Chroogloeocystis siderophila 5.2 s.c.1: one gene and its partner. The protein of the gene in region 2 interacts with the protein of the main gene of each other region in a pairwise test. Links are inferred from orthologs where the notes say so. Each region holds a gene or a part of one and is shown on either strand. Other genes may lie near its edges.

Evidence for each region.
Region 1: the proteins of rplA (region 2) and thrS interact in binary tests that used the Escherichia coli proteins (3 or more experiments, as listed by UniProt). The link is inferred for Chroogloeocystis siderophila 5.2 s.c.1 from one-to-one orthologs.

The regions. Positions count from the first base shown.
Region 1 is NZ_MRCC01000003.1:286,886-299,757, reverse strand. The notes cover bases 5,873-8,867. They hold thrS (threonine--tRNA ligase), read left to right. Parts: upstream 5,873-6,455; coding sequence 6,456-8,279; downstream 8,280-8,867. Other genes in these bases: NIES1031_RS04725 (DUF2605 domain-containing protein), read right to left, coding at 5,873-6,194. Outside these bases: NIES1031_RS04750 (sedoheptulose 7-phosphate cyclase), read right to left, coding at 1-393; NIES1031_RS24725 (hypothetical protein), read left to right, coding at 1,163-1,327; NIES1031_RS04745 (TIM barrel protein), read right to left, coding at 1,409-2,350; NIES1031_RS04740 (glycosyltransferase), read left to right, coding at 2,677-3,900; NIES1031_RS04735 (GH1 family beta-glucosidase), read right to left, coding at 3,904-5,244; NIES1031_RS04730 (DUF2973 domain-containing protein), read right to left, coding at 5,405-5,731; more of NIES1031_RS04725, read right to left, coding at 5,862-5,872; NIES1031_RS04715 (hypothetical protein), read left to right, coding at 9,053-12,169; NIES1031_RS04710 (Uma2 family endonuclease), read left to right, coding at 12,265-12,819. UniProt on the Escherichia coli protein: Catalyzes the attachment of threonine to tRNA(Thr) in a two-step reaction: L-threonine is first activated by ATP to form Thr-AMP and then transferred to the acceptor end of tRNA(Thr). The rate-limiting step is amino acid activation in the presence of tRNA.
Region 2 is NZ_MRCC01000018.1:110,660-113,812, reverse strand. Bases 369-3,153 are described here. They hold rplA (50S ribosomal protein L1), read right to left. Parts: upstream 2,226-3,153; coding sequence 1,512-2,225; downstream 369-1,511. Other genes in these bases: nusG (transcription termination/antitermination protein NusG), read right to left, coding at 2,759-3,153; rplK (50S ribosomal protein L11), read right to left, coding at 2,326-2,751; rplJ (50S ribosomal protein L10), read right to left, coding at 689-1,240; rplL (50S ribosomal protein L7/L12), read right to left, coding at 369-636. Outside these bases: more of rplL, read right to left, coding at 238-368. UniProt on the Escherichia coli protein: One of the primary rRNA binding proteins, it binds very close to the 3'-end of the 23S rRNA. Forms part of the L1 stalk. It is often not seen in high-resolution crystal structures, but can be seen in cryo_EM and 3D reconstruction models.

The DNA of each region.
Region 1 (12,872 bases), on a different replicon or contig from region 2:
AATTCCCCGTCGAAAAAGGTTAGCCGCTAAGCCAACAATATCCATCAATACGCCACCACCGATCGCAATCACCGGTTCGGATCGTCGCGAAACTTCAAACGCATTCAGTTCTTCAATCACCTGAAAAACTGTATCCATCGACTTATTGTCTTCTGATACCGAAAGTGAAATGAGACGATATTCGATTTCGTAATACTGAAAATACTGGCGAATGCGTTCTCCGTGCAGACGTTCAACATAGTCATCTACGACAACGACCCGACGCAAAGACTTTTGACTCGAATTTTGCCCATCGAACAACAGCGCGTTGTTTTCAGGATTGAACAGGTCGAAACTCTCAAATACAGTGTAATGAACTGGTAATTGTGTCTTGACTGACCACTTGGCACTCATAACCCTCTTCAATCCTCTTGACTCAACAAGTTGTGTGATTCGGAAATTAAAGACCTCTGCTGGCAATTTGGTTGTCGTGCTGCGGTAGATAGCAGGGGTCAGGATTCAGGGGTAAAAGGTCAGAAATCAAGGTTAAAACAATGATTCTGGGTTCCTCTACAATGTCCTAACTGTATTGACCCTTGCGGGAACACCACAAGGCACTCAACCGCTTAAGCTTAGGCAACAGCTTTGCCGAACGGGGAAAGCAAAGGCTTGGTACGTAGAAGGACTTCATTACTGCGATCGCACTTGCAGATAGCGAAATCCCAAGTTATACACTTATCGCTGCCAATGGCTTGATATTCGAGGAAATTGATTCTTGTGCTGAATTTTGTCTCGGTTGGGTTCCGTACAGAAATTCAAATCAAGATTGCAATATACTCAGGAAATAACTGTTCATCATTGTTCAGGTGGCGTCTTCGTTCCAACCACTTTGATTATTGTGATGGAATTGACTACGACCTGCGAATTAGTACAGAGGCATATACACAAAAAGTACATTTGTTTTGCTAATAATTCAGCCCCTACCGTGTCAGTCACTCCTTATACTAGCGATAGGACACATTAACGCAGCTGGCAATTCTTGTTAGCTGAGTTTTCATTGGTGGAGACCGTGCTAATAGCAATCCAATATAAATGTATATCATTTTGATAACACAAGATCATGAAAAAAGGACTGTTTGTTAGGCTTTCCGATGAGGAGATAGAAATACTTAGGCAATATTGTATGCAAGTTGAACGGACGCAGTCAGATGTCATTCGCGAATTTGTCCGCAGACTCAAAAAGAAAATTCCCGATGCTTCCATGGATGATTCGCAAAACCATGTAGCACTTTCTTTGCTTAACTTGCGGCAGCAACACAGCGATTCAAATAAAAGTTCTAGACAATAGACTTTCTCTAACAAAAGAGAGATGCTATATATCTCAAAATAGTATTAAGTTCAGCATCACCTAAAGTGTGGTGCTAACTTTTTACAATCCTAATTGTTTTAAATATTCTCGGTTGCGTTGAGCACTTTCTTTCGGAGTTCCCATTCCAGGAAGCACATCTTGTTCGACAACAATCCAACCGTTGTAATCATGTTCGCGCAGCCAAGAAACAACCCCTGGAAAATCTACCCCGCCTTGACCAAGTTCGCAGAATAGCCCGCGACGCACAGCCTCGAAATAGTCCCAGCCTTGATTGCGGGCTGCTTGTGCTATTTTCAAATCACAGTCTTTAAAGTGTACGTGCCAAATGCGATCGCCAAAACGCTCAAAAGCTTCTAACACACACTGTCCATCATCAGTCGCCGCGCCATAAGCATAGTGTCCTGTATCTAAAGTTAATCCAATTAAGTTTGGGTCAGTTTGCTCTAAAAAGCGACTAATTTCTTTCGGTGTTTCCAAATAAGAAGCACAATGATGATGAAACGTTGTCTGCATTCCTGTTTCCTCCCGAATGACGCGGGCAATTTGTTCTGCACCCTTAATGCAAGTACGCCACTCCTCTTCGCCCAATTCCATGTCTGGTTCAACTCTTCCTGCATTTTGTGTTCGTACAGGAACAGCACCAATTTCATCCATCACGACCATAAAAGGACGTACAGTTTGAGTAGTACTCGTCTGTGCAACCGTTGATAGCAATCGGGCAATTTTGAGGGCTTGTGCTTCAGCTTGTCGATGTGATTCTGGATTTTTTAATGCTACAGGTACGTAGCCACTTATGATCGTCAGATTGCGGCGCTCAAGTTCAGTTCTTAATTTCTCTGGATCTGTAGGCATATATCCCCAGTCACCCAAATCAGTACCGATATAGCCAGTTTCCACTAGCTCATCTAACATTTGTTGATAACCGATACTTCCACCCTCAAGCCCTTGCACTCCCAAATCACCCCAAGAACAAGGGGCATTAGCAACCCGAATTCCCTGCATTATCTCTCCTCGTGGCGTGGGTGAATCATGAGAATTTCTTTACAATTATTTATGTTTAGCTGAAGAACCATAATAACGCCTCCCCCTTTAGATAGGCGACAAATATTGTCAAATACTCTGTATAACTAGATATTCAGCAAAAGATATCAGTTCAAGATAAATTGAGAAAATTGTAAATGTTTCATACAAGTCTTAACGTAGACCATAATCATGAGGAAACACGAATATCAACAGGTTTTCCTCTATCTCTCGTTAGATTTGCGCGCTAATTCTTTTCACCAAGAATGAATATGCCTATTTTTAATCCAAGATGACCGAAAAACAGTATGCGAATTACAATCTTAGCAATTGGTAGTCGAGGTGATGTGCAGCCATACATAGCATTGGGGCTAGGTTTACAAGCTGCTGGTCATCAAGTGCAACTTGCATCTTATGCGCGATTTGCAGAATTCGTACGCAGTTACGGAATAGAGTTTGCCGCAGTCGGCGCTAATCCTCAAGGTTATATCCAAGCTTTGTCAAAAAATGTTGATTATTGGCGAATTTTTGGCGATAACTTAGAACAACTTCTAGAAGATTGCTGGAATTGCTGTCAAGGTACTGAAGCAATTATTTATTCTCAAGTCGCCTTACCTGGCTATCACATCGCTGAAAAGTTAAACTTACCCTGCTTTGCGGCGTTTACAAATCCCTTAACTCGCACGCGGGCGTTTCCCCACCCACTTTACACAAGTTCTGTTAACTTCGGTGGCACTTACAACTGGTTAACGTATGTCGTTCACGAACAATTGCGTTGGCAATCGGTGCGACAAAAAATCAATCGCTGGCGACAAGATTTAGGCTTATCACCTGTACCTTTTGCGGGTCTTTACTCTCGAGTACAACAGCAGCAAATACCTATTCTTCATTGTTTTAGCCCGACTGTTATTCCCAAGCCGAAAGATTGGTCAGACTGGGCTTATGTCACTGGCTATTGGTTTTTGGAACACTTGCCAAAATGGGAACCACCAGCCGATTTAGTTGATTTTATTGATTCAGGAATGCCGCCAATTTACATTGGTTTCGGTAGCATGAGCGAACGAAATCCAGAAACGGTAATAAATTTAGTGCTAGATAGTTTGGTGCAGACAAAACAGCGCGGTATCTTGTTTTCTAATTGGGGCGGTTTACAAAATGTTGACTTACCGGATAATGTATTTTTGATGACGAGCAGCGTTCCTCATGATTGGTTGTTTCCGTTGTGTCGTGCGGTTGTTCATCATGGTGGTGCGGGAACAACTGCCGCAGCTTTACGTGCGGGTATTCCTTCAATTGTTCTTCCTTTTGGTGTCGATCAACCGTTTTGGGGACAGCGTGTTGCAGATTTAGGCGCGGGAACTTTGCCGATTCGACAACAAGAACTGACACAAGATAAGTTAATTGCGGCAATTCAAGACGTTATTGACAATAAAATCATGATTGATCGCGCCCGTGCGTTGAGCGATCGCATTCGTGCTGAAGATGGAGTAAAACGGGCAGTTGAAATTATCCAAAGTTATCTACACGCTTAATCGTTACTCGATACCATTTCGGGCGATCGCCTGCTGATACCAATACGCACTTTGTTTCGGAATTCGCTGACACGTATCAAAATCGACGCGTATAATCCCGAAACGCGGTCTATAACCGTGTGACCATTCAAAGTTATCTAGAAAACTCCACAGATAATAACCTTGAATATTTGCACCTACTTGAATTGCTTCATGGATGGCACGTAAGTGATCTCTTAAATAATTAACGCGTCCCCAATCAGCAACAAACCCTGTAGCATCCGGTTGATCTTGCAACGCACAGCCATTTTCAGTAATATACATCTTGGGATTGCCATAGTTTTCTTGAATATCAAGCAATACCGCTTTTAATCCTTCAGGATTGACACCCCAACCCATTTCGGTATGACCCCAGCCTGGTGCCGAAAAAGGTGCGGATTTTAGCTTGAGTAAGCCGCCACTGGATGCAAAAGATATCGATAAGGTGTAGTAGTAATTGACACCTAAATAATCAATAGGTTGCTGAATTAAGTCCAAATCACCATCTTGGACTTGCGGGGCTTGCGTACCTAACCAGCTGATCAGATGTTCTGGATAACAGCCGCGAAATAACGGTTGCAGAAACATCGACACTTTATCATCATAAGCGCGTTGACACGCTGCGCGATCGCTTTCACTGTCACTAGCGGGTATGTAGTGGCGAAAGCTTAAAACGATGCCAATTTCTCCGTTATAGCCTCCTTGGCGAAAGAGTTGTACGGCTTTGCCGTGCGATAACAAGAGGTGATGCACAGTTTGATAAGCAACCGCTGCACTAGCAATTCCTGGGGCATGATTGGCGAAGCTATATCCTTGAAATGCGTGTGACCAAGGTTCGTTGTGCGTAGACCATAATGGCACGCGATCGCCTAAGCGCGCAAACATGACTTGTGCGTACTCAGCAAACCATTCAACACTATCTCGATTCTTCCAACCACCGCGATCTTGTAATGCTTGCGGTAAGTCCCAATGAAATAGCGTAGCGTTGGGGATGATTTCTGCTGCTAGTATTTTATCGACAAGTTGGTCGTAGAAGTCAAGTCCCTTGTGATTGATAACACCTGTACCTTGCGGTAACACGCGTGACCAAGAAATTGAAAAGCGATACGTCCGTATTCCTAATTCTTTCATCAACGCTACATCTTCAGGCATTTGATGATAGTGGTTACAGGCTATATCGCCGTTTTGGTTGTTGTGTATGGTGTAAGGGCGGTGTGTGAAAGTATCCCAGATACTTTGTCCTTTACCATCCTCATTCCATGCGCCTTCGATTTGATAAGCAGACGTTGCAACACCCCAAAGAAATTTTTCTGGAAATCGGAACACTGAATTTTATTGATTTGAATGGTATTGATTTAACGTCTATTTGGTCGCTAACCTGGTGACTAAAGTCGCGGCTAATCAGACAAAGTCCACCTGCGTGGACTAGGACTAATTGAGAATCAATGCTATAAAAACATAGAAAGGTCGCTATTGATGGCTTTAGTTATATCTCTTCTTGATTTTCTCCTTTGTATCCAGGAGAAGAGTCATAGAGGGCGTCAAGTTGTTGACGCGCGTCTTCAACGCTAATCGAACGAATGACTAAAAGCGGATCTTTGATGATATTCCCTGAAGTGTCTAGTAATTCTGGGTGTGGTACAGATCGCGACGTTCCAGCGAAAGCAGAATAACTGCCTTGACCGTTTTGCGGCGATCGCACTGAATAAGCTTTGTCGCGATCTCGACTAAACATCAGTAGATTGCGAATTAAATTACTGACGGCAATTAAGGCAAGAATTGTAAAAGCTAAAATGTAAAGCAGGTGTAACATTGCATTATTCTCCAAGGCAGCCAGCGGATTTATTATTGGTTTTATTGTCTCGAGGGTTGATTGTGCAGGGAAGCATTTTAGCCGATCAACCGTTATTTAAATGAGTATCTCAGAAATTCTAAAGTTTATTTTATATTCCTTCATTTTGAGGCGATCGCTCTGCGCGAAACCGCATTCCAACTTTCCAACATTCTGTCAGCAAATGATGCCAAGGCATTATTGCTGCCATATCGATACCTACTTGTCCCCCTGTGGCTTGAAACAACATTTGGGCTGAGTTAACCTCCTGCTGTGCTTGCTTCACGCGCTCAAGCAAGTCAAACTGCTGCTGCTGATCCAGAAAAGCGATTTGTTCGGTTTCTAGAAGATGGCGCGATCGCTCAAACCAATACTGAAAATCCTCAAGCAGGGGCTGCAATATCGTTTTGAGCAATTCAGGCTCCGGTAGATTGGAGTTAAGCATAAAGCAAACCTTAAATTACTCTCCTATTTCTTAATCTTAACTTTATTTACAATTGTTCACATTACGCCAACAGATGTAATTTTGAGGGATGAGTGGCTAGTGGGACAGATGAGAATGCTATTTTTCTCTCTTACCCACCTACCCTATTACCCAACAAACCCAACTTGCTAACCCCTAATTCCCGAATTGCTGCGAGTTGATGGAAAGTACCGATAAGATAGAAGCAGTGATAATTGCGATCGCTTAATTTACTTACCGCCAATGGTTCAACAAATGTCTGCCCCTCAATCTCCCGCACAGCAGCAGCCTAAGGTTCAATTGCCGCGTACTAGTGAATCGGAGACTTTGAAAAAAATTCGTCATACTGCGTCTCACGTCATGGCGATGGCAGTGCAGAAGTTGTTTCCTAAAGCGCAAGTGACGATCGGTCCTTGGATTGAAAACGGATTTTATTACGACTTTGACAATCCAGAATCATTTACCGAAAAAGATTTAAAAGCCATTCAAAAAGAGATGGCGAAAATTATCAATCGTAAATTGCCCGTTATTCGCGAAGAAGTTAGCCGTGAAGAAGCCGAACGTAGAATTAAAGCAATTAACGAGCCTTATAAATTAGAAATTCTTGAGGATATTAAGCAAGAACCGATTACGATTTATCACCTAGGAGATGAGTGGTGGGATTTGTGCGCAGGTCCTCACGTTGAGAATACAAGTGAACTTAACCCCAAAGCAATTGAGTTAGAAAGCGTTGCTGGGGCGTACTGGCGTGGTGATGAAACTAAAGCACAGTTACAACGTATTTATGCTACAGCATGGGAAACGCCAGAACAACTTGCTGAGTATAAACGTCGGAAAGAAGAAGCGCTAAAACGCGATCACCGCAAGCTAGGGAAAGAATTAGGACTGTTTGTTTTTAGCGATGACGTTGGTCCTGGTTTACCATTGTGGACGCCCAAAGGAACAATCCTACGTAGTGTCTTAGAAGACTTCCTCAAGCAAGAACAAGTGAACCGAGGCTATCAGCCTGTTGTTACCCCACACATTGGGCGGGTGGAATTGTTCAAAATATCAGGTCACTGGCAAAAATATAAAGATGACTTGTTCCCGATGATGGGTGAGAAGGAAGAAGAAGGCTTTGTGTTAAAAGCAATGAACTGTCCCTTCCACATCCAAATTTATAAGAGTGAGTTACGTTCATACCGCGAATTACCGTTTCGTTTAGCAGAATTTGGTACGGTATATCGTTACGAACAGTCAGGTGAACTGGGAGGATTAACGCGAGTACGGGGTTTTACGCAAGATGATGCGCACTTGTTTGTCACACCCGAACAGTTAGATAGCGAATTTCTGAATGTTGTTGATTTAATTTTGTCTGTGATTAAGAGTCTACGACTTGACCAAAACTTTAAAGCCCGACTGAGTTTTCGCGATCCAACTTCAGATAAGTATATTGGTTCTGACGACGCATGGAACAAAGCTGAAAATGCCATCCGCCGCGCGGTAGAAACCTTAGGAATGGATCACTTTGAAGGTATCGGAGAAGCCGCGTTTTACGGTCCTAAGCTTGATTTTATCGTTCGAGACGCGCTAGACCGCGAGTGGCAACTTGGTACAGTACAAGTCGATTACAATTTACCAGAGCGCTTTGATTTAGAGTACGTCGCTGAGGATGGTACGCGCAAGCGTCCAGTTATGATTCACCGCGCGCCTTTCGGTTCGTTGGAACGATTAATCGGAATTTTGATTGAAGAGTATGCGGGAGATTTTCCGCTATGGTTAGCGCCAGTACAAGTGCGGTTGTTACCTGTTGGTGACGCACAACGCGACTTCGCGATCAATGTTGCAGCAAAAATGCGCGCTGCGGGTATTCGTGCGGAAGCCGATAAAAGTAATGAACGCCTTGGGAAACTGATTCGCAATGCTGAAAAAGAAAAAATCCCTGTCATGGCGGTTGTAGGCGCGAAGGAAGTTGAAGTAAATAGCTTGAGTATTCGGACGCGCGCTGCGGGAGAGTTAGGCGTGATGAGCGTAGATGATGTCTTGGATAAAATTAAAAATGCGATCGCTAACCACGACACGTTTTAAGTACGTACCGACGCTTGTAAATCAGTAAAAACAACTAGCAAATCAACCATAAGTGTTTAGTAAATCACTATTCGCTCGATTGAACTAGAACGCAGTACGGCAAAAGACGCGATCGCGCGACCTCTGCGGAGGTTAAAACAGCAGTAAAGAACTATCTAGCGAAAAGTTGCCTGCGGAGGTTTTCTGCTTCAAGCCAACTTTACAAGACAATGGTATTGCGATTGACCATTGCAATAATATATCTTGATTTTACTTAGAGTTAATTAAAATTTAAAATTACAGTCATATTATTAACCAAGTAGGTAAACATAATTAAAGTATTACAATTGTTGAGTTCGGTAATCGAAAAGCTTTTAGGGCATAGCAATTAGCATTTAGTAAGAGGAAAACGGCTAATAGCTATTGAATCACCAGTTACCAATGACCAATTCAAGTACATTTATTTTCACCAACTTACTTAGATAACAAAACTTTCTAAATAATTAAAATAATAAACATGCACTTAATAGTTAGTTTTCTTACAAGCTTCACTTAAGAAGATATTCGTCAAAAAAGCTTGGAGCTTTGACGAAATATCTTAAGTTAAATGATTTACTAATAAACTTGCGCTCTGCCATTCTATCTAAGTCTGTAGACACAACTTTATATTGTCAAACTTCAGAGAGATGATTTAATTACTCAATTTTGACAATCTATAAATCTGCATACTCATACTATGCTAAAGACGCAATATCTAGCAGTGGGTGCGTCAAACTTTTGATGAGGTAAATACTATGCTTCAAAGTGCAGCGATCGCAATTGGAAGGGAAATTACTACATTAGGAATAGCACAGATACCGAGAGTAACCGAAGAAATACTAACTCCAGAAGAAGCATCGGTAATGTTTTCTGGTCCCCAATTCTTGGTTGCGTTAGTAGCAGGTGTCGTTATGGCATTTGCATTTCAACTACTACTCACAAACTTTTCTGTAGCGTTTGGAATTTCTTCTTTGGGAGGAGGTACAGACTCAGACGAATCAGACTCAGGCGGGATGCGTAAAATAGGAGGTGCAGTAGGACTTTGGACTTTAGTTACAGTCACTGTCGCGCTATTTGTCGCCTGTTTCCTTGCAGTTAAGTTGAGCCTAGTTGAAAGTTCTGCACTCGGCGCAATTATTGGCGTAGTGATCTGGGCAACTTTCTTCTCGTTGCTCGTTTGGCTTGGTTCTACAGCAGTTGGTTCTTTGATCGGTTCAGTCGTGAGTACGGCGACTTCCGGTTTGCAAGGAATTATGGGAACTGCCGCAACTGCTATTGGTGCTAATGCTGCTAAAAACCAAGCAGTATCGACTGCTGAAGAAATTACAGCCGCAGTCCGTCGAGAATTAACTTCGGGATTTGACCCTAGTGCGATTCAAAACACATTGCAAAGTTCTTTAGCTAATTTGCAATTACCGCAGTTGGATGTCAAAGAAATTGGCAAGCAATTTCAGAAGATTCTGCAAGAATCAGATTTACAATCAATCGCTGACAGTGATTTACTCAAAAACATTGACCGTCAAACCTTTGTAGACTTAGTAAGTAGTCGCACAGACTTATCAAAACAAGACGTCAATGCGATCGCCGATCAACTAGAAGGTGTTTGGAAAAACACTGTAGGTCAGCAAGGGGCTAATCCTCAAGCTCAACTGCTCAAATTCTTGCAAAACGCGACAGCAGAACAACTACGTTCGAGCGACCTAGGTAATACGCTACAACAACTTGTCGGTTCAGACCAGAAATCTGAGCAACCGCAAAAAGAACAAAGCGGTGTCATGGGTAGAACCATGCAGCTTGGTGTAGAAGCCTTAGTCGGCGCACTGCTAACGCGCACCGATCTTTCAGATTTAGATATCGAAAAAATTTCAGCGCAATTACAAAAAGTTATTGGTCAAACAACCGAGAAAGCTAAAGAAGTTGGTACTCAAGTTGCAGAGAAACCGCAAGCAGCATTTAGTGCAATTCGTAATGATTTGGACAACTACCTATTGAATTCTTATGCTTGGCATCTAAACCGCGAAACAATTAAACAAGAATTCAAAGATATTATTTACGATCCAGAAGCTGCACCAGGAAAAGTACGCCGCGAGTTAGAACAAATTGACCGCGATTATGTTGTACAAAAGCTACAACAACGCGGAGATTTGCTCGAATCTCAAATTAATGATATTGCTGAGCAAATAGAAAGTATTCGTCAAGAAGTCCTCAGTATAGTACAGCAATCCGAGTCACAAGAACAATCACAAGATCTGCGATCGCGCGTAGAAAATTACTTACGTTCCACAGGGAAAGAAGAACTCAACCCTGAAGGAATTGAGAAAGAGTTCAAAACATTGTTAGAAGATCCTGAAGCTGGGTTTGAAGCTTTGAGTGATCGCCTATCACAATTTGACCGCGATACCTTGGTACAACTGCTCAAACAACGCGACGATATCAGCGAGGAAGAAGCAAATAATCTTGTAGGTCAACTCGAAAGTACTCGTGACTCAGTTCTCAACAGCGCCAAAGAAGTCCAAGAACAGGCGCAGGCTAAAGCTGATGAAGTACGGCAAAAAGTTGAAGATTATCTGCGCAATACAAACAAGGAAGAATTAAATCCTGAAGGAATTAAACGCGATTTCCAAAAACTTGTTGAAGACCCGCAAGCAGGATTAAGTGCTTTAAGAGCAAGGCTGTCACAATTTGACCGCGATACACTTGTACAATTGCTGTCGCAACGCGGCGACTTAAGCGAAGAGCAAATTAATCAAACAATCGAGCAAGTTGATTCTGTACGCAAGAGCATACTACAAGCACCGCAAAAAGCAGCAGATAAAGCAAAAGAACAGTACGAGCAAACAACCGCGAAAATTGCTGAATATCTACGCAATACCAATTTGGAAGAACTTGACCCTGAAGGTATCCAGCGTGATTTAACAAAATTACTCGACGATCCACGCGAAGGCGCTTTAGCGTTACGCGATCGCCTAGCACAAGTCGATCGGGAAACGTTGGTTAAATTACTCAGTCAACGCGAAGACTTGAGCGAAGAACAAGTTAATCAAGCAATTGATCAGGTCCAAGCAAGTATCAGTAATATTGTCAAAGCACCGCGTCGTTTGGCAACCCGCGCGCAAAAGCAAGCGCAAGATTTTGGGGCGAGTTTAGAAAGCTACCTCAAAAATACCAACAAAGAAGAACTTAATCCTGAAGGAATCAAACGCGATTTACAAGTATTGCTCAACGATCCGCGTGCAGGTTTAGGAAATATTGGCGATCGCCTACAGCAATTCGACCGAGAAACACTCGTTGCTTTGTTGGCTCAACGCGAAGACATTTCCGAAGAAGAAGCAAACCGAATCGTAGATCAAATAGACTCTGTTCGCAATCAACTTGTCGAGCAAGTGCAAAAAGTCCAGCAAACAGTGCAATCTACGATTGATGGCGTACTTGGTAAAGTTCGCGACTACCTCAATTCGCTAGAACGCCCTGAACTAAACTACGAAGGTATCAAAGCCGACTTCCAAAAAGTGTTTGACGATCCTCAAGCAGGATTTGAAGCACTACAAAATCGCCTAAGTCAATTTGACCGCGAAACCTTAGTTGCTGTATTAAGTTCCCGCGAGGATATTTCAGAAGCGGATGCAAATCGCATTATCGATCAAGTTGAAGAAGCCCGCAACAGCGTAATTCAAAGAGCACAAGCGGTTCAAGAAGAAGTTCAACGTCGTTTAGCTTTAGTGAAAGAGCAAGCGCAAAAACAAGCCGAAGCGACAAAGAAAGCGGCTGCAAGTGCTGCTTGGTGGTTATTTAGCGCCGCTGCGACTTCGTTAGCTGCATCTGCAATTGCTGGTGCGATCGCGGTTGTCGGTATCCGAGGTTTAATTGGCTAAACTCTCAAACATTTAAAAGTTTAACTGCGAAAACACTGCCTCCTTCATCGGAGGCTTTTTTGTATGCTAAACGTAGTAGCACATTGAGGTCGAGTATGACCCAAACAGACACACTTACATTAGCAGAATTTTTATCTCTACCTGAAGGAGATGTCACCTATGAGTTGATCGATGGTCAAGCAGTCCCTAAAGTGTCACCAAAATACTTTCATTCTGCTCTACAAACAGCTTTAATCATTCTGTTACGGAATTGGTGTAAAGGTAAAGGTAGAGTTGGTTCTGAATGGGCAGTTATCTTACAACTTCACGGTAAAGATTGGGTTCCCGTTCCTGATGTAGCTTATATTTCTTACGAACGCTTACCCGCGAGTTGGAAGTGCAATGAAGCTTGTCCCATTCCTCCTGAACTCATTATCGAAATAATCTCTCCTAATCAAAGTATTAAACAGTTGGAGGAGAAAGCTAAAGATTATATTAATGCTGGAGTTGCCCAAGTTTGGATTGTAGAGCCTGAAACGCAAAGTATCACGGTTTATTCCCCTAATGATTCGCAGCAAAAATATACTCATGACGACTTAATTATTACTTCACTACTCCCAGATTTACTGCTAACACCACAACAAATTTTTACTGAAGCTGATCTTGTTTGACTATTAAGACATATCAAAGCGATCGCACCTCAGTATTAGACAAATCGACATGA
Region 2 (3,153 bases):
CAAGGACATCTTACGGTCGGTTTGCTCAACGGAGGACACCTCCGCACGCAACTGACCTCCCGCACGACACTGGCTCCCCAATTTGGGGGACTTCCGAGCCAGTTCTACTTCAAAGTCCCCCACAGGTGGGGATGCAAGGGGGCGAAAAAGCTTGGAGCGACCCCAGTCTAGACTTGTGTGTACACCATGGCTCAATTTTGGGAGAAACTAAGAAGAGGCTAGAGTCGATCAGATTAATTACTTGACAGTAACTTTAGCACCTGCTTCTTCAAGCTGCTTCTTCGCGTCTTCAGCCGCATCTTTGGCAATAGCTTCTTTCACTGGCTTGGGTGTAGATTCTACCAAGTCTTTGGCTTCTTTTAGACCTAAACCAGTTAATGTACGTACGACTTTAAGAACTGCAATCTTCTTATCCGCAGGTACTTCATCCAGAATGACGTCAAACTCGGTCTGTTCTTCGACTTCCTCCGCAGGTGCAGCCGCAGCAGCACCAGGCGCAGCCATCATCATCATTCCACCAGCAGGCGCAGCAGCGCTGACACCAAAAGCTTCTTCAATTTGCTTGACTAACTCAGCAGCTTCTAGCAGAGTTAAAGATTTGAGTTGTTCTAAAATTTGATCGGTTGCAGCAGACATTGATTAACTCCTGTAATGTTTAGTTGTTTCCACAAAACGCAATAAGCTCTAGCTATGCAGCATCGCTTTGCGCACCATCATTTTGGTCTTTTTCTGAGACTGCTTGGATACTGCGACCCAGCGCAGCAGGAACTTCGTTGATTCCCACAGCAATCTTGGTTGCTAGCGCATTAATTGCTCCAGCAATTTGAGCAATAAGCTGTTCTTTTGATGGCAGGTCTGCAAGTGCTTTGATATCAGGCTCTTTCAGTACCCGACCTTCCATAACACCGCCACGCAGTTGCGTTTTTTTGCTGGCTTTTTGGAAGTCTTGATACGCCTTAATTGCACCACTAACGTCTTCTTTGACTAGTAAAAAAGCAGAAGCACCTTGGAGCAATTCTGACATCGGTTGCCAGTTTTCCTGACCATCGATCGCAATACCCATGAAGGTATTCTTGGTCACTTTGCACGTTGTGCCTGTAGGACGCAACCGCCGCCGCAGATCGGTAATCTCAGCAACCGTAAGTCCTTGGTAATCTATAACAAGCGCTAACTGTGACTGACTCAAACTTTCCTTAAGTTCAGCAACAATTTCTTGCTTGTTTTCTAGCGTTCTACCCATCTTTGTCTCACCTCCTTAACTTGTGCGTGCCGATACTCAAAGCAAAAACCCCAGCTTTATCAGCCAGGGTTCAGCAGGTTATACCTCTGCTGCCATGCCACTTTGTTGTTCACATAAGTGACATTCGAGCAATTGAGTTACAAACCTCGGCAGGGTATTAAGCTTTGAAAGCTCCTGCTGTCTCTGGCTTTGTCTATTTAATTTGAAGGGGTCAGGGATTTATGCTAACTCTTACATGAACATTCTCTGACCTCTAACCTCGGATCTCTCATCAAGCAGCTTCAGATTTCATATCGCGCAGGGCATTGATATCCACTTGGATTGATGGTCCCATTGTTGCCGATACGAACATTGTCCGCCAGTAACGACCTTTGGCACCTGAAGGACGATTGCGGTCAATAGTCTCTTGCAAAGCCTTAAGATTCACCAATAAATCTTCTGGTGAGAAGGACGCCTTACCAAACATAACATGAACGATTCCTGTGCGATCGGCACGAAACTCTAATTTACCTGCTTTGAAATCGGCGATCGCTTGTGTCACGTCAAAAGTCACAGTCCCACCTTTAGGGGAAGGCATCAAGCCACGCGGACCTAGAAGTCTTCCAAGTCTTGCTACCTGCGGCATCACATCAGGTGTCGCAATTAACCGATCAAAGTCCATGCGACCTTGTTGAATCTCATCAATCAGTTCTTCCGAACCAACGACATCCGCACCCGCATTGGTTGCTTCAGTAACTTTTTCGCCTCGTGCAATTACCGCTACCCGTACAACTTGCCCCGTACCTTTAGGCAGCGCTACTGTCGTCCGTAGTTGCTGGTCAGTATATTTAGGGTCAATTCCTAGGCGGATATGAGCTTCTGCGGCTTCGGTAAACTTCGCTGTCGCAGTTTCTTTTAATAAGCTCAGCGCCTCTAAAGGTTGATAAGGTCTATCTTCAACTTTTTTTCGCAGTTCTTGCATCCGGCGAGATTCTTTTTTCGCCATTTTTTCTCCCTTGGGGTCAACTAACGAAGTTTTGCTTCTCCCCCGCTATACGTGTACATTAAAAGTTTTAGTTGTAATGCTAGAAAATTAATTCTAGCAATTAATCTACTACGGTCACACCCATATTGCGGGCAGTTCCGGCAACGATTTTCATTGCCGCCTCAATATCATTTGCGTTGAGGTCTGGCATTTTTGTTTGGGCAATTTCTTGCAATTGTGCGCGGCTGATCTTACCAACTTTCTTTTTGTTTGGTTCGTTTGAGCCTCGCTCGATACCAGCAGCTTTGCTAATCAATACTGAAGCTGGTGGCGTCTTGAGTACAAATGTGAAACTACGGTCTTCATAAACCGAAATTTCAACTGGGATGACCATTCCGGCTTGATCTGCGGTTCTGGCATTGTATTCTTTGCAGAACATCATGATATTGACGCCATGCTGACCAAGCGCTGGACCCACCGGAGGTGCTGGGTTTGCTTTTCCTGCGGTCAGAGCCAGCTTAATGACCGCAACAACTTTTTTTGCCATTCTCTCGTTAGCCTTGTTTCTGAACCTGATTAAACTCCAATTCAACTGGCGTGTCTCGTCCAAAGATTGAAAGTAGCGCTTTTAGCTTACTCCGTTCTGGACTGACTTCAACCACTTCACCCTCAAAGTCTTTAAATGGACCTGAAAGCACGATAATTTTATCGCCAGCTGCCATATCGATTTTAACGACTGGCTCTTGCTCAGTTGTCTGTTTAAATATCCGTTCGACTTCGGTATGACTCAGCGCTACTGGTTTAACGTGACCGCGTCCTCTACCCGTACCTTTTCTTTGCTCCGCGCCGACAAAGTTGATGACGTGAGGTGTATTCTTGACAACCTGCCAAGTGTCATCGTCCATTGCCATCTTGACGAGTACGTAGCCAGGAAACACTTTTTCTTCGG